DNA from 2 places in the Pseudoalteromonas sp. C2R02 genome. Region 1 is predicted to be linked to the other one. Evidence: predicted binding sites of a transcription regulator. Region 1 holds the regulator's gene; the other holds the start of a gene.

Evidence for each region. The regulator sigma-54, encoded in region 1, starts transcription at its own class of promoters, with help from an activator protein. The targets are predictions, from matches to a motif close to GTTGGCACGNNNNTNGNNT.
Region 2: a site for sigma-54 is predicted at 4,880-4,898, ahead of KO527_RS20300 (DUF3192 domain-containing protein). Genes of this name have one in related genera too.

Annotation. Positions count from the first base shown of each region.
Region 1 is NZ_JAHKQC010000009.1:134,606-142,322, forward strand. It holds gene lptB (LPS export ABC transporter ATP-binding protein) at 1-27, shown strand, start outside; gene KO527_RS02005 (RNA polymerase factor sigma-54) at 117-1,598, shown strand; gene hpf (ribosome hibernation promoting factor) at 1,625-1,912, shown strand; gene ptsN (PTS IIA-like nitrogen regulatory protein PtsN) at 1,915-2,358, shown strand; gene rapZ (RNase adapter RapZ) at 2,432-3,286, shown strand; gene KO527_RS02025 (HPr family phosphocarrier protein) at 3,286-3,558, shown strand; gene mgtE (magnesium transporter) at 3,571-4,929, shown strand; gene pmbA (metalloprotease PmbA) at 5,044-6,396, opposite strand; gene yjgA (ribosome biogenesis factor YjgA) at 6,569-7,096, shown strand; gene KO527_RS02045 (Ig-like domain-containing protein) at 7,119-7,717, shown strand, end outside.
Region 2 is NZ_JAHKQC010000041.1:191,122-198,838, reverse strand. It holds gene KO527_RS20330 (serine hydrolase) at 1-493, shown strand, start outside; gene KO527_RS20325 (hypothetical protein) at 570-797, shown strand; gene KO527_RS20320 (hypothetical protein) at 818-1,060, opposite strand; gene KO527_RS20315 (LysR substrate-binding domain-containing protein) at 1,191-2,081, shown strand; gene KO527_RS20310 (aspartate ammonia-lyase) at 2,195-3,604, shown strand; gene KO527_RS20305 (hypothetical protein) at 3,655-4,146, opposite strand; gene KO527_RS20300 (DUF3192 domain-containing protein) at 4,466-4,831, opposite strand; gene KO527_RS20295 (hypothetical protein) at 5,119-5,535, shown strand; gene KO527_RS20290 (Rho-binding antiterminator) at 5,654-5,908, opposite strand; gene KO527_RS20285 (helix-turn-helix domain-containing protein) at 5,957-6,694, opposite strand; gene KO527_RS20280 (hypothetical protein) at 6,845-7,171, shown strand; gene KO527_RS20275 (DUF2145 domain-containing protein) at 7,186-7,717, shown strand, end outside.

The sequences.
Region 1 (7,717 bases):
TATCTTGGTGAACAATTTAGATTATAAAAAAATATAAAAAGAAATATGGGCTATACTCAAAATTAAGTAAAAAAGAGTGTATTTAATTTAGATATTATAAGGATTGTTAAAACTTAATGAGGCAATCACTACAGCTTCGTCTTGGACAACAACTAACAATGACTCCACAGTTGCAACAGGCTATCCGCCTATTGCAACTTAGCACGTTAGATCTGCAGTTAGAGATACAAGAAGCACTCGAAAGCAACCCGCTCTTAGAACTTGATGAGCAAGACTTTAATGCTGAAGAAAAAACGTCAGCTTCTGAAAATGAAACAGCAGAAAAAGCTTCTGATGCAGAAGAGATTATCCCTACGGCTCAAGTAGAAATGGAAAGCTCCGAAGCCTTAACTAAAGAAACCCTGACAGACGAACTCGCAATGGATGTAAGTTGGGATGAATATGTCAGTGCCGCCCCCGTAGCATCGGCAGGACCTGCCCCAGATGATGATTTAGCATATCAAGGCAGTACATCCGAATCATTGCAAGATTATTTAATGTGGCAATTGCGCCTCACCCCATTTAGCCCTACAGATGAAGCTATTGCCACTGCAATTGTAGAAGCTGTAGATGAATCAGGTTACTTAACCGTTTCTTCACAAGACATTTTAGATAGTTTAGGTTCTGAAGAAGATGAAGTTGAATTAGATGAAGTTGAAGCAGTACTTAAACGCATTCAGGTCTTTGATCCTATTGGTATTGCAGCTCGAAGCCTATCAGAGTGTTTATTAATTCAGCTTAATCAATACGATAAAACAACTCCTTGGCTTGATGAAACCAAACATATTTTAAGAGAATACGTCGAATTATTAGGTGCGAGAGATTATCGCAGTTTAATGAAAAAAACTAAGCTCAAAGAACCTGAATTAAAACAAGTGATGGATTTGATCCATAGCCTAAACCCGAAACCTGCATCAAGTATCGTAAAAGAGCAAACTGAATATGTGATCCCCGATGTGACAGTAAAAAAAATAAAGGGTCGTTGGGCAGTTGATTTAAATTCAGATACCATGCCAAAAATAAGAGTCAATAATCACTATGCTTCTATGGCAGGCTCTTCTAGTGCGGACAGTCAGTTTATTCGCTCTCATTTACAAGAAGCTAAATGGTTTATTAAAAGTATAGAAAGTAGAAACGAAACACTATTAAAAGTTGCCAATTGCATTGTAATGCAACAACAGGCATTCTTTGAACATGGTGATGAAGCAATGAAGCCTATGGTGCTTAACGACGTTGCTGAAATGGTAGAAATGCATGAATCAACTATTTCACGTGTAACCACACAGAAATATATGCATACACCACGTGGTATATATGAACTGAAGTATTTTTTCTCTAGCCACGTAAGTACAGAAAATGGGGGTGAGTGTTCATCTACAGCGATTCGAGCACTTATCAAAAAGCTAATTGCCGCAGAAAATCAAGCCAAACCATTAAGTGATAGTAAAATAGCGGATATTTTAGCAGATCAAGGCATCAAGGTGGCCAGAAGAACGATAGCAAAATATCGAGAATCACTGTCCATTCCACCGTCAAATCAGAGAAAATGTTTAATCTGAGATGTATAATAGAAGGAAATACGCTTATGCAATTAAATTTAACAGGTCGTCATGTAAATATCACAGATCCACTAAGAGACTATGTAACAAACAAATTCGCTAAGCTTGAAAGGCATTTTGATCATATTAACAATGTGCATGTTATCTTAGATATCGAAAAGCTATCTCAAAAAGCAGAAGCAACACTTCATGTTAATGGAGGCGAACTTTTTGCAACTTCTGAGCATGCTGATATGTATGCTGCAATTGATGGCTTGATTGATAAATTAGATCGACAAGTTATTAAACATAAAGAAAAATTATCTAGACATTAAATATGATTAATTCATTTTTATCAAAGGACTGCACTAAAGCTGCAGTCCTTTTTCATAGCAAAAAACGAATGCTGGAATATATAAGCCAGATAGCACAGCAAAAGCTACCCGAGCTAACTGAACAAGAGATCCTTGATTCTTTATTAAAGCGAGAAAAGCTTGGAAGCACAGGTATCGGAAAAGGTATCGCTATTCCACACGGCCGATTATCCAATATAGATGAAACCGTGGCTATTTTAGTCGTAAATGCAGAACCCATTGCATTTGATGCAATAGACGATCGCCCTGTTGATATATTTATTACTTTATTAGTTCCTGATGCACAATGTCAGGCTCACTTAAAGACGTTAGCTGCAATTGCTGATAAACTCAAAGATAAACAGTTTTGTAAAAAATTACGTCATGCTCAATCAGATCAATCTTTATATGAGATAATGACACTTTAATAAAAATAAACTAATTATGAGTCATTATGATGATTAGTTTTAGTCAAAGTTGAAGACGCATAAGGAAAATTCAGTGCAACTTATCATTATAAGCGGTCGTTCAGGATCCGGAAAATCAGTCGCTTTACGCGTATTAGAAGATTTAGGTTATTATGCCGTAGATAATATTCCAGTTAACCTACTGCCTTCGCTTGTAAGAAGTGTATCTGATAATTACGATAAAATAGCTGTCAGTATTGATGTTAGAAATTTACCCGCTGAGCAAGAGGAGTTTAATGAAATTCTTGGTTATTTACCTGAATTTGTTAAACCTAGCCTATTCTACTTAGATAGTGATGATACAACTTTAATAAAGCGATTTTCAGAAACCCGTCGTTTACACCCATTATCTATGAATAATCAGCCGTTAGATCTGGCAATTAAACAAGAAAAAGAACTATTAGATATTTTAGTAACCAATGCTGATTTTATTATTGATACAACGGATTTAAGCGTTCACCAGCTAGCGGAATCCATTCGAGAAAAAGTATTAGGCAAAAAAGACAAGCAATTAATCATTACTTTTGAATCTTTTGGCTTTAAATATGGTATGCCAAAAAATGCAGATTATGTTTTTGATGCGAGATTTTTACCTAACCCACACTGGGAACCTGAATTAAAGCCTTTAACGGGGTTAGATCAACCTGTCAAAGATTATTTAGCCAGCCATAGCATAGTGCAAAAATTTAATTGGCAAATTCAAACCTTTTTACAAACTTGGTTGCCGCATTTAGAAAGAAATAACCGCAGCTACCTTACAATTGCAATTGGTTGTACGGGTGGAAAACATAGATCAGTCTATTTAGCGCAATCACTATGTGATAGCTTTTCTAAAAGCCATAAAAATGTAAAAGTTCGCCATCGCGAACAAGATACTCACGGTAAATAATGCAATATCAAGACATTTTCTTAATAGAAAACCGCTTAGGGCTTCATGCAAGAGCCGCGTCAGTATTAGCACAACTTGCCACTTCTTTTGATGCTAAGGTTATATTGCAACAAGGGGATAAAGAAGCGCAAGCTGATAGTGTTTTAGCTTTGATGCTGTTAGAAGGTGCTAAAGGAAAAAAAGTAACCGTGACGTGTAGCGGACCTGATGCAAAAATAGCACTAAAAACAATTGGTGAATTAATTGCTGATAAATTCCACGAACAAGAATAACAATAAGACCAGATGCCTGAAGCGTTAGAGCAAGATTACACACAAAAACAACTTCTAGAGGTTAATAAAGCCCTTAGTAGCGGTATGTTTGTGCATGTTAGACGTATGCTTGCTCATATGGCTGACTGTGATATAGCACTATTAATAGAGTCCTCTCCCTATAAAGGCCGAGCCGTTCTTTGGCAACTAGTAGATCCTGATGTACAAGGTGAAATCCTAGAAGAATTATCAGAAGACGTTCGTAGCGGTATTATCGCTCAAATGGAGCCTACGCTGATTGCTGCTGCAACAGCTGATATGGATGTTGATGATTTAGCAGAAGTATTACGTAGTCTTCCAGATGCAGTCTATCAAGAAGTAATAGGCTCTATGGATAGTCAAGATCAAGAGAGAGCGACATTAGCACTTTCTTATCCTGAAGAATCAGCTGGCGCTTTAATGAATACTGATACTGTTACAATCCGACCAGATGTAACGATTGATGTTGTTTTGAGATATTTACGTTTAAAAGGTGAATTACCTGACGCCACAGATGAATTGTATGTCGTTGATAAAAACAATCAATTTTTAGGGGGCGTATCACTAGCCTCTTTACTAACAAGTAATCCTGGTTTAACTGTTCGCTCCATTATGGACGACGAATATGAATCAATTCCCGTTACTATGGATGAGTCTGAAGTGGCGCAGTTGTTTGAACGACATGACTGGATTTCAGCGCCTGTTTTAGATGACAACAAACATTTATTAGGCCGTATCACTATCGATGACATTGTTGATGTTATTCGTGAAGATGCTGAACACAGTATGTTAAGTATGGCAGGCCTTGATGATGAAGCAGATACCTTTGCACCTGTAGTTCAAAGTACCCAACGGCGCTCAATATGGCTAGGTGTTAACTTAATCACAGCACTTAGCGCTGCGTTTGTAGCAAGTTTTTTTGAATCAACGCTCAGTATATTACCAATTTTAGCCGTACTAAATGGCATAGTGCCATCAATGGGTGGTGTCGCTGGTAGTCAGACTCTAACGCTTGTTATTCGCGGCATGGCAGTAGGACATATTAATAACGCCAATCAAAAATCCCTTATTCATAAAGAATTAGCGATTGGCGCACTAAATGGCATAATTTGGGCTATGTTAATCGCCTCTGTTGTTGCGCTCTGGCAATGGGATTTTAACTTGGGATTAGTCATCGCCTTTGCAATGTTTATGAACTTGCTTTCTGCAGGTTTAGCTGGGGCTTTTATACCTTTAATGCTTAAGAGAATGAATATTGACCCAGCTTTAGCTGGCGGTGTTATTTTAACAACAGTGACAGATATTGTCGGTATTTTTGCTTTCCTAGGTACCGCAACTTGGTTTTTAATCTAAAAATAAATGCTTGAATAACCACTTAGTAACCAAGTTTTCTCAAAAACAAAAAAGGCAAGTTAATCTCTTGCCTTTTCAATCTCAAGTTAAACATATCAGTAAACTTACTAAAACTTATTCACCTGAAACTTGCATCTCTTCAACTAATATAGAACCCGTTTGCACACTACCTCGATAATCAATATCAGAGCCGATTGCAGCTATGCCTTTAAATATATCTTTTAAATTACCAGCTATGGTTATTTCACTTACAGGATATTGAATAATGCCATTTTCAACCCAAAATCCTGCTGCACCACGAGAATAATCACCGGTGATCACATTAACACCTTGGCCCATTAATTCAGTAACAAACAAACCTGTGCCCATCGTTTTAAGTAATTGAGCTAAATCACCATCAGTGCTTTGAACTAACCAGTTGTGTATGCCACCAGCATGGCCTGTTGCGGTCATATCTAGTTTACGCGCGGCATAACTTGCTAACAGATAAGTTTGTAACTCACCATTATTTAATATAATACGATCTTGGGTTTTAACACCTTCACTATCGAAAGGTGAGGAAGCCATGCCTTGGAGAATATGTGGTTTCTCTTCTACATTAACAAGTTCGCTAAATATTGGCTTACCTAAACTGTCGAGTAAAAAACTTGATTTGCGATATAAAGCACCGCCGCCAATGGCTGAAACTAAATGACCAAATAAAGAGCTAGCTATATCAGCTCTAAAAACAACAGGCATTTTTCCTGTTTTTAATTTTCGACTATTTAACTTGGCAAGTGTTTCAGTAGCTGCCTCTAAACCAATTTCATTTGCAGCTTTTAGCTGATTGCCTATGCGAGCAGTAGTATAAGCGCTATCGCGTTCCATTTGCTGAGCTTCTTCACCTATCACCATACAGCTTAAGCTATGGCGTGTACGCGGAAAACCAGCAATCAAACCATGGCTATTTCCATAAACTCTCAACCCCTGATGACTCGCAAAGCTAGCTCCGTCTGAATTAACAATACGCGAATCTGAATTTAATGCAGCTTCTTCAGCTTGCTTACAAAACTCAATGCCTTGTTCAGGTGATACTTGCCAAGGGTGATATAAATCTAAATCAACTGGAGAAAACTCTAATAATTCTTTGTCAGCTAAACCGTTAAAAGGGTCTTCTGATGTATATTTTGCAATTTCAATTGCTTTTTTCACAACTAAATCTAATGCTTTAGAACTTAAGTCAGCAGTTGAGGCAGAGCCTTTTTTATTACCAACATATACGCTGATCCCTAAAGCACCATCTTGATTAAACTCTATTGTTTCAACTTCACCTAAACGCGTTGTTACAGACAAGCCAGACGTGCTACTCATAGCAGCCTCAGCTGATGTCGCTCCTAATTTTTTTGCTTTATCTAATGCTTGTGCAACTGCAGCTTCAACTTCTGATATTTGTTTGTAAATAGGGTCTGACTTGTGTTGTTCACTCATAAAACCAACCAAATAATGTAAATAAGACTAATAGACTAAGCATAACATACGCCAAGCTTGATTTTAACGATTATACCTAAACGCTTATAGATACATTCAAGTGGCTTGGGTATATAACATTGAGTTATACTATGCTGATATAAATTAAATTATTAAAACAGTGTAGAGCATCATGGCTAGAAAAAAGCGTAATCCAGAGCTAGAAGAAGAAATTATTTACATTTCAAAGAGTGAAATTAAACGTGAAGTACAAGAGATGCATAAATTAGGCACTCAACTAGCTGCACTATCACCTAAAGCGCGAGAAAAGGTACCATTAGATGCAATACTAGAAGAAGCTATGGTACTTGCTGATAAGCTCAGTAAAAAGAAAGAATCCTATCGCAGACATTTGAACTATATTGCAAAACAGTTACGATTAGCTGATAACCTAGATGAAATAAAACATGCGATGGATCTAATTGGTAATAAAAATCAACAAGCATCAGTTGCTTTAAACAAATTAGAACATTTACGTGACCAAATAATTGCAGATGGTGACAAAAAAGTGAATGAATTAATTGAAGAATATGATAATTTGGACAGACAAAAGCTGCGTCAACTTATTCGCCAAGCAAAAAAAGAAGTCGAGCAAGAAAAACCAGCTAAAGGCTACCGAGACTTATTTCAATATTTAAAAGAATCTATCTTAGCATCTTGAAATAAATAGCAAAGGATCACAAATGAGAACCACTAAACTTTTTTTTAGTTTTTTAGCATGTTTATTTTTAACTGCGTGTAACGGCTCGTCTGGAGAAAATGAAGAACCTGATATTCCAGATCCAGATGCTCCAATTGAAATCTCACTTTCTGTATTAGATGAAAATTGTCAGATACTGACCACACCAAAAGTCATTGCTGGTAACTCATTTTGTATTCAAGCTAAACTCATTAAAAATAACCTAGCAGTAACTAATACTTCGGTTAATTTTAGTGCGCCAACAGGCACTATTTCTCCACCTTCAACACTCAGTGATGAAAATGGTATCGCACAAGTAATGTTAAACAGTGACATTACAGATGTTGGTTCCAATACCATAACAGCAAGTGTAGCTGATGTATCCGCATCAGCCGATTATGAGTTTTTAGAAAGTAATGAACCCGATCCAAATGCACCGGTTCAACTCTCTCTTGAGATGCTAAATGCACAATGTAACCCAATTGGTTTACCTAGTTTTACAGCGGGAGATACGATATGTGTAAAAGCCAATTTAACTAAGAATGAGTCCCCGGTATCTGGCTTAACTGTTGTATTTGACGCACCATTAGGTACTTTACGCCA
Region 2 (7,717 bases), on a different contig from region 1:
CTTTGGATTAGGACGTATCCTTCAACATGCTACTGATATGACTGTCACTGAGTTTATGAAGCAGTATTTATTTGAACCTTTAAAAATCACTCGCTTTGATACTTGGAAACTAGATGGACAATTACACACTGGCAGCGGCTTATATTTAACTACTAGAGATATGGCTAAATTTGGTCAATTATTTTTAAACAAAGGAAAATGGCAAGGTCAGCAAGTTATCTCCGAATCTTGGATAACCGAATCTACAAGACAATTAATAAATAAAGGGAATTGGGGATATGGATATCAATGGTGGATAACATCCTACTTTGCCAATAATCAAAAGCTAGATACTTATTATGCCGATGGTTTTGGTGGCCAATATATCTTTGTATTTCCACAAATTGATACTGTAATTGCAATAACAGGCAGTGCTTATGAATCAAGTCAAAGAGAGCAAAGAAATTTAACTCAAATATTAGAACAACATATCTTGCCTGTATTAATTGAATAGTTAATTAACATCACAATATCGTTATTTTTAAAATAAAAATACAGTACAATACGCAAAAAATTGTACGAGTATCACAATGAAAACACATTCAACTAAAAGTGAATTAAAAATAATACCGCTAGTACTAATCGCTATTGTTTTAGTGATAGCTGGTCATTTTTTAATGAAGCCTATTTTTCACAATACACTTTGGGTTGAATATTCATTAGCTTTATTGCCTTTTATTTTAATTTTATTAGTAGTTTGGGCATTTAAAATAGCCATAAAAAATGAAAAAGATAATAATGATGACCGAACTAATTAGCGCCATTTCAAAAAGCTTAGCTAGCATCCCCCATCCCCACCACCGCAATCACCTCCCCCGCCAAATCCTCCACCATCACCACTACCAAAACCTCCATTTCCTGAAGTAGCGCCAAAAAATACCACTACTTTTCCAAAAGCTAATAAGGTGAAGATAGAAAACATTAAAGGAGAAAATAAATTGCGAAAAGCGGATTCCGATTGCATATCTGTTAATAACCAAAAAACAGCTAAACCGAAAAAAGTCAGTAACCAAGGTTTCATATTACTAGCCTTATATAAACAGTAAATAACTTATTTAAGCATAGTAAAATTAGCAAAAAATGTATTCAAAGCTAGGCGTAAAACTAAGCATGCGTTAGCATACGCAAAACTAATCTGATTAATTAAAAGAATGGATGTAGAAACTAAATGGCTAAGAGATTTTTTGGTGCTAGCGCAAACAAAGAATTTTTCGCGTGCAGCGCAACTTAGACATATTACACAACCCGCTTTTAGTCGCAGGATCAAAGCACTCGAAAATCATTTAGACTGCAAACTGATCAATCGTTTATACCAGCCTTTAAAGCTCACAGATAAAGGCATTTTATTTGAGCAAAGCGCACAAAAAATTATAAATGAATTAGATCAAACGCTTGCCTTATTACATAAAACCGATGATAAACAAATTGATTTAAAAATTGCAGCAACACACACCCTATCATTAGGTATATTCCCTTTATTGGCTCAGCATTTAAGCCAAATAAATAATAAAGTGAATACGCGATTAAATGTCGCCGATGCTGATGACTGTATTAATTTACTGAGTAATCAAAGCTGTGATTACTTATTAGCGTTTAGCGATCCTTTGCTGGCATCATATCAAGCTGATTCACTTTTATTAGGCAGTATAAAGTTACTGCCTGTATGCAAGCCCGATGAAAACGGAAAACCTTTATTTAGCTTAACAGACAACAGCGGCGCTATTCCTTTTCTGTCATACCAACATAATATCTACTTAGGTCGCGTGGTGAATCAGCTCATCACAAATAATCGACAAGTGCTGAAAATGCGCCAGATATTAGAAGCACCTATGGCTGACACTTTAAAAATGATGGCGATTCAAGGTTTAGGCATCGCTTGGATCCCTGAGTTTAGTATTTATGATGAATTAGCCAACGAACAACTCACGATATGTGGTGAAAAAAAATGGCATCCAACTTTAGAAGTACGCTTATATCGTCATGATAATCAAAAAAATGAGCTTGAATCATTATGGCAACATTTAAAGGGATTCCAACTATAGCTATTGCTTAGCCCTGTTATGCAAAACTTGCATAACGTTATGTCATAAACGGCATTAGTCAAACCATCAATTTAAATTTACCTTAGCGCCACGTTCAAACACTAAGGTACATCATGGCTGCAAACTCTCTCACAATGCGCTCTGAAACCGATTTACTCGGCAGCATGCAAATTTCAAATAACGCTTATTATGGCATTCAAACCCAGCGCGCTATGGATAATTTTCAATTATCCGGAAAAAAGCTAAAGCAACATCCTGAATTAATCCAAGCATTAGCTCAGGTAAAAGCAGCCTGCGCCCAGGCCAATAATAAACAAAAGTTATTAGATAACGATAAAACCAATGCAATTTGCAGTGCTGCCGTAAAAGTAGTGAATGGCGATTATGACGATCAATTCTTAATAGATATGATCCAAGGTGGCGCAGGTACTTCTAGTAATATGAATATCAATGAAGTACTTGCTAATGTTGGTTTAGAACTAATGGGCCATGACAAAGGCCAGTATGCACTTTTACATCCAAATACAGATGTAAATATGTCGCAGTCTACTAATGATGTTTACCCAACAGCAGTACGCTTATCCATTTTATTAAAACAGCAAAAATTATTAGCTGAAATTAAAGCTTTGGTTAAAAGCTTTTCAAATAAATCTGATGAATTTAACGATATTCTCAAACTCGCCAGAACCCAATTACAAGATGCAGTTCCTATGACATTAGGGCAAGAGTTTAAAAGCTTTGCATCTACCTTAGGTGAAGATATTAAACTTATCTCTAATACTTCAAAGTTACTTACTGAAGTTAACTTAGGTGGCACAGCTGTTGGCACAGGGATCAATACACAACAAGGTTACGGCAAACTCGCTATTGATACTTTAACGCAATTGACCAATATAAACTTTGTACCAGCTGATGACTTAGTTGAAGCCAGCTCAGATATGGGCGCATTTGTAATTTATTCTGCAACTTTAAAACGTTTAGCGCTTAAATTATCAAAAATATCTAATGATTTACGTCTTTTAAGTATGGGTCCTAGAGCCGGATTAAGTGAAATCAACCTACCCGCTCGCCAACCTGGTAGCTCAATTATGCCAGGCAAGGTAAACCCAGTGATCCCTGAAGCGGTAAGCCAATGTGCTTATCAAGTAATGGGCAATGACTTAGCTATTTCAATGTCGGCAGAGGCTGGACAATTACAATTAAATGCAATGGAACCTTTAATTGCAGTAAATGTATTAGATTCAATTGAATTATTAACCAATGCAATACACATGTTCAGAACTTTATGTGTAGACGGTATCACAGCAAATTCTGAGCGTTGTAAAGATTTATTAGATAACAGCCTAGGTTTAGTCACAGCACTTAATCCGTATTTAGGTTATGAAGCATCAACTAAAGTAGCCAAACAAGCCCTTATGTCAGGTGATTCTGTTGTTGATTTAATTAGACAACAAAACCTATTAACCGAAGATCAGCTCCTTGATATTTTACAGCCACATAAAATGACGCAACCAGCAGCTTAATAAATCTTTATTTCATAATAGCCTTAATGATATTTAAAACATCATCAAGGCTATTTTTTTATCTCAGAATTCATATTCAAGCCACCTAAAAAATCCTTTCTAGGTGTGTAATTTATCCAATCCGTTTGTTTAATAATTTTATTGTCTTCATTAAACTCTAATGACATTACAAATAGCCAAGGACCAAACGTTTTACCATTAAATTTAAATTGGTGGAAATAGCCTTCAGTGATTGCCTTTTTATTTTCAATAACTTGATTTGTCACAGTAAGAATATGCTCAGGACCTAAGCGTTCAAACTTGCCATTATGCCAATTCAAAAATGACTGAATTTCATCTTTTTTTCGTAAATCATTGCCATAAATAATATCTTTAAGCGTCGCATTTTTTGCATAGAAAGACATAAACTTTTTAAAGTCTTGTCGCTGAGCATAAGTATTAAAGTACTCCTGAACGGTAAGCTTTAATTGCTTTGGATTTGCATATGATTTATGGCTAATACAGAGGATTATTACCATCAGTGAAATAAATAAAGTTTTCATTTTTAATTATTATATGAAGTTTAGATAAAGGAAATAATATCGGTTTCAGGTAAAACACACCATAAGAAAATTTACGTCGAGCACTTGTTGCACTCGACACTTTCTTTACAAGATAGTTTGGTACGCAGTTTCGTCCCAACCATCTAATATACCATTTTTGAAATTGATTATTGGTATCAGGCTAGTTAGACCTATCAATTAATATTTATAAATTACAAGATTGCTTGGTAAGCAGTTTCACCCCAGCCTTCTAATATGCCATTTTTGAAATTGATTATTGGTATCAGGCTAGTTAGACCTATCAATTAATATTTATAAATTACAAGATTGCTTGGTAAGCAATTTCACCCCAGCCTTCTAATATGCCATTTTTGAAAATGACCGGAGTACAGGCTTTTTTACTCATATCACCATCCTGGCTTGTTGCAAAAAAGTACACTCGGTATTCGTTACTATTTTTCTGCATGACTTCAGAAAACTCTGGAGTATTAAAGTCCGATAATACACTTTTATAGTCTGTACCTAATTTCAACTGAGAAATTTTTGTTCGATTATTCTCATGATACGCTTGCCATGAACTTGAACTTCCCCAGTGAGTATCTATATCTCCATCTGATACCTTTACAATACAGCCCGTAAGTAAAGGAGTAGAAAGCGCAGCAATTAGTAGTAGAGTCTTTTTCATTTTAAATCTATCCATTTTATATAGTTATATTTTTTACTTTCCTCTTTAAAGCAAAACACAGACCAAAACAAAAAAACAATAATTATCAACGACTTATAATATTTACTTTATTATAATTGAAATTTAATACTACTTATTAGTAATTTTAACCATTTTATTAAAATATCTACTCATCTTCGACTCTGTAATAAAATGTAGATTTAGCTTGCAGTTTCTAACAATTTTTTACGCCACAAACACACAGTGGATTGCTATTATTTCCCACAGAAACTAAAGAGGATAGCATCATGAAAAAAATTATATCAATCGCATTACTAACTAGCTTATTAGGTGCCTGCGCACATCATGATGACGTAGTACCTGATGCTAGTGGTACACATTACATTGTATTAAAGACAACTTCGAAAGATCAAGCAACGCGAGAAGCTTTAAAACAAGCTAAACATTTTTGCAAAGAAGACAATAAAAAAATGTATGTAGTCGATCAGCAACAATCTTATAAAGGTGAAAAAGACGAAGCGAGTTATTTAGAAGCTAAGCAAAGTTTAGAAGTTGTAAATGACATCAGTACTGCTTTATGGATTTTTGGTGACGGTCATGTTGATGATGCCGGCGCTTTAGTTGCTATTGGCACGGCCATTGGTGAAGCCTCTTTAGGAAAACCATATTTAACCAATATGACATTTAAATGCGCTGCTAGTTAAAAATATAAAGCAATACTGACTCCGATAATAAGCTAACAGTCCCACCTACACATATATCTTAAAGATTGGTTGTAGGTTGGGCTTTAGCATAACTACTTTTTATCCGAACAAATAAAAACTACCACTCAACTGAAAAGTTATGACTGGTAACTTGATTACCTATCGCAGTTAATTTTTTCACCTCAATTAACGGCACTTTCGCTAAATGTGCTTGAGCCTTTATTGTTAATACTTCCTGATCATGAAGTTTAACAATATCCGTAGCGATACCTAAAAAGGTTTCATTTGTTTTTGTAGTCACTTCTATTTTACTTTGGCGCATGCATACTATTTCAAAATAATCGTGGGCATCACAAGAAATATTTTCAGTCATTAATAAAGCCTATTACTTAAAGAAAAGTAGACCTTGTATATTGGTAAATTATTTCCATCTCCTCATATCTTTAAATAATGATAATTCCCATGGTCGCATAGCTAATAATAAACCTATATGTTCACGACTTTCTAGGGGTAAAGCAGCATCATCCTGATTTAATACTGCAGCCTCTTTAGTTAATTGGTTTAATTTACGTTGAATAATATCGATAGATGATTGAGAGTAAGTCCCTCTTAAATAAAAACGAAAGCTATTAGGTGCATCAAAAGTTGATGCTATAAACTTTGAAATGACATCTTTTTCCATAAACCTTTCTAGAGGACCATTTTTTATCCATCTAAAGTCTTGGGCAATGAGTAGTTTATAATGATTATCAGGCAATAACTGAATCATCTTTAATTTATCTAATTTTGCCATTAATTGAATGCATTGCAGTGATTCTATTTGATAATGCTCAATGATTTCATTAAATGTCCAAGCATCTCGAACGCATACTGCCACTAAAAATAGCTGAGAATCAGATACTAACTCTTTTTCTTGTTCAATGGTTAATTCTGTTAGTTGCTGATTTTGTTTTTGCGCAATTAAAAATAAGTCCGATAGGTTCATATTTATTAAGCCACATATTTGCTCCAAGCGTTCTAATGTAAAACTATTAGACGAAAAAATGCGTTTAATATTTGCTTCACTCATACCTAATTGATTAGCGATATCTTTATAGGTGAGTTGCTGCTGTCTAAGCAATTGCTTTAAAGTATTGCTGATCTGAATAATTTGACTCATAACCTTTCAAACTCAAAAAGTATCGTAATAATATACTTAAAGTAACGCTATGTTATACATTTAACAAGTAAGTTTACATTATCACTACCCTTTTCTATTGTTCATCTCGTCAACAACAAAATACACACAATAAATACAAGGTGAACAAAAATGAAAAATTTAACTATTTTAAAAACAAGCGCATTATTAATTTTATCATTAGCAAGCACCACTGTGATAGCTGACAACTCAGCACAACATACTAGCAAAGCGGTAAAACATTCAGCTTTAGCAGTCTCTCATGGCGCAGCTTCAACAACCAAGGTCGCGAGCGCAGTAGTTGCAGTGCCATTAATTGTTGCAGGTAGTGCCAGTTTAGCAGTAGGCACTAGCATCGCAGCAAGTACTGCAAAGAGCGGTCCATTAGTCATTACAGAAAAAACAATTACTGTAGACCCTGCTCCAAAAATGGTAATGAAAAAAGATAATAAAAAATAAATAGGAGCTGGCATATGAAATCAACTAAATCATTTATTCAAATTATCAGTGCGATATCTCTTATATTCAGTTCAATACCTAGTTGGGCAGGAAGCAATAGTACTCAACAAGCTGTTTTAGAGCCTAGTGCAATCAAAATATTTGCTAAAGACATTGAAAAATATGCGGCATCACAAGGTGCCCGCGCTTTTATTATCGCTCGTGCTGGCAGACCTGAAAAAGACCTGCCTAAAGGTATTAAATTCACACATACTGCCATTGCTGTTTATTCTGAAATTACCTTAACAAATGGTGAGCAAGTACAAGGATATGCAATACATAACCTATATCAAAAAGAAGATGAACTAAATAAAAGTAGCCTAGTTGTAGATTATCCTGTTGATTTCTTTTGGGGTGTACAAACTTTGAAAGCTGGAATAATAATTCCGGCACCTCAATTACAACAGCGTTTAATTGAAGTAATCGCTAGTGGTAAAAATAAGCAGGTACACAATGAAAATTATTCGGTTATCGCCAATCCGTTCAATAACCAGTTTCAAAATTGCA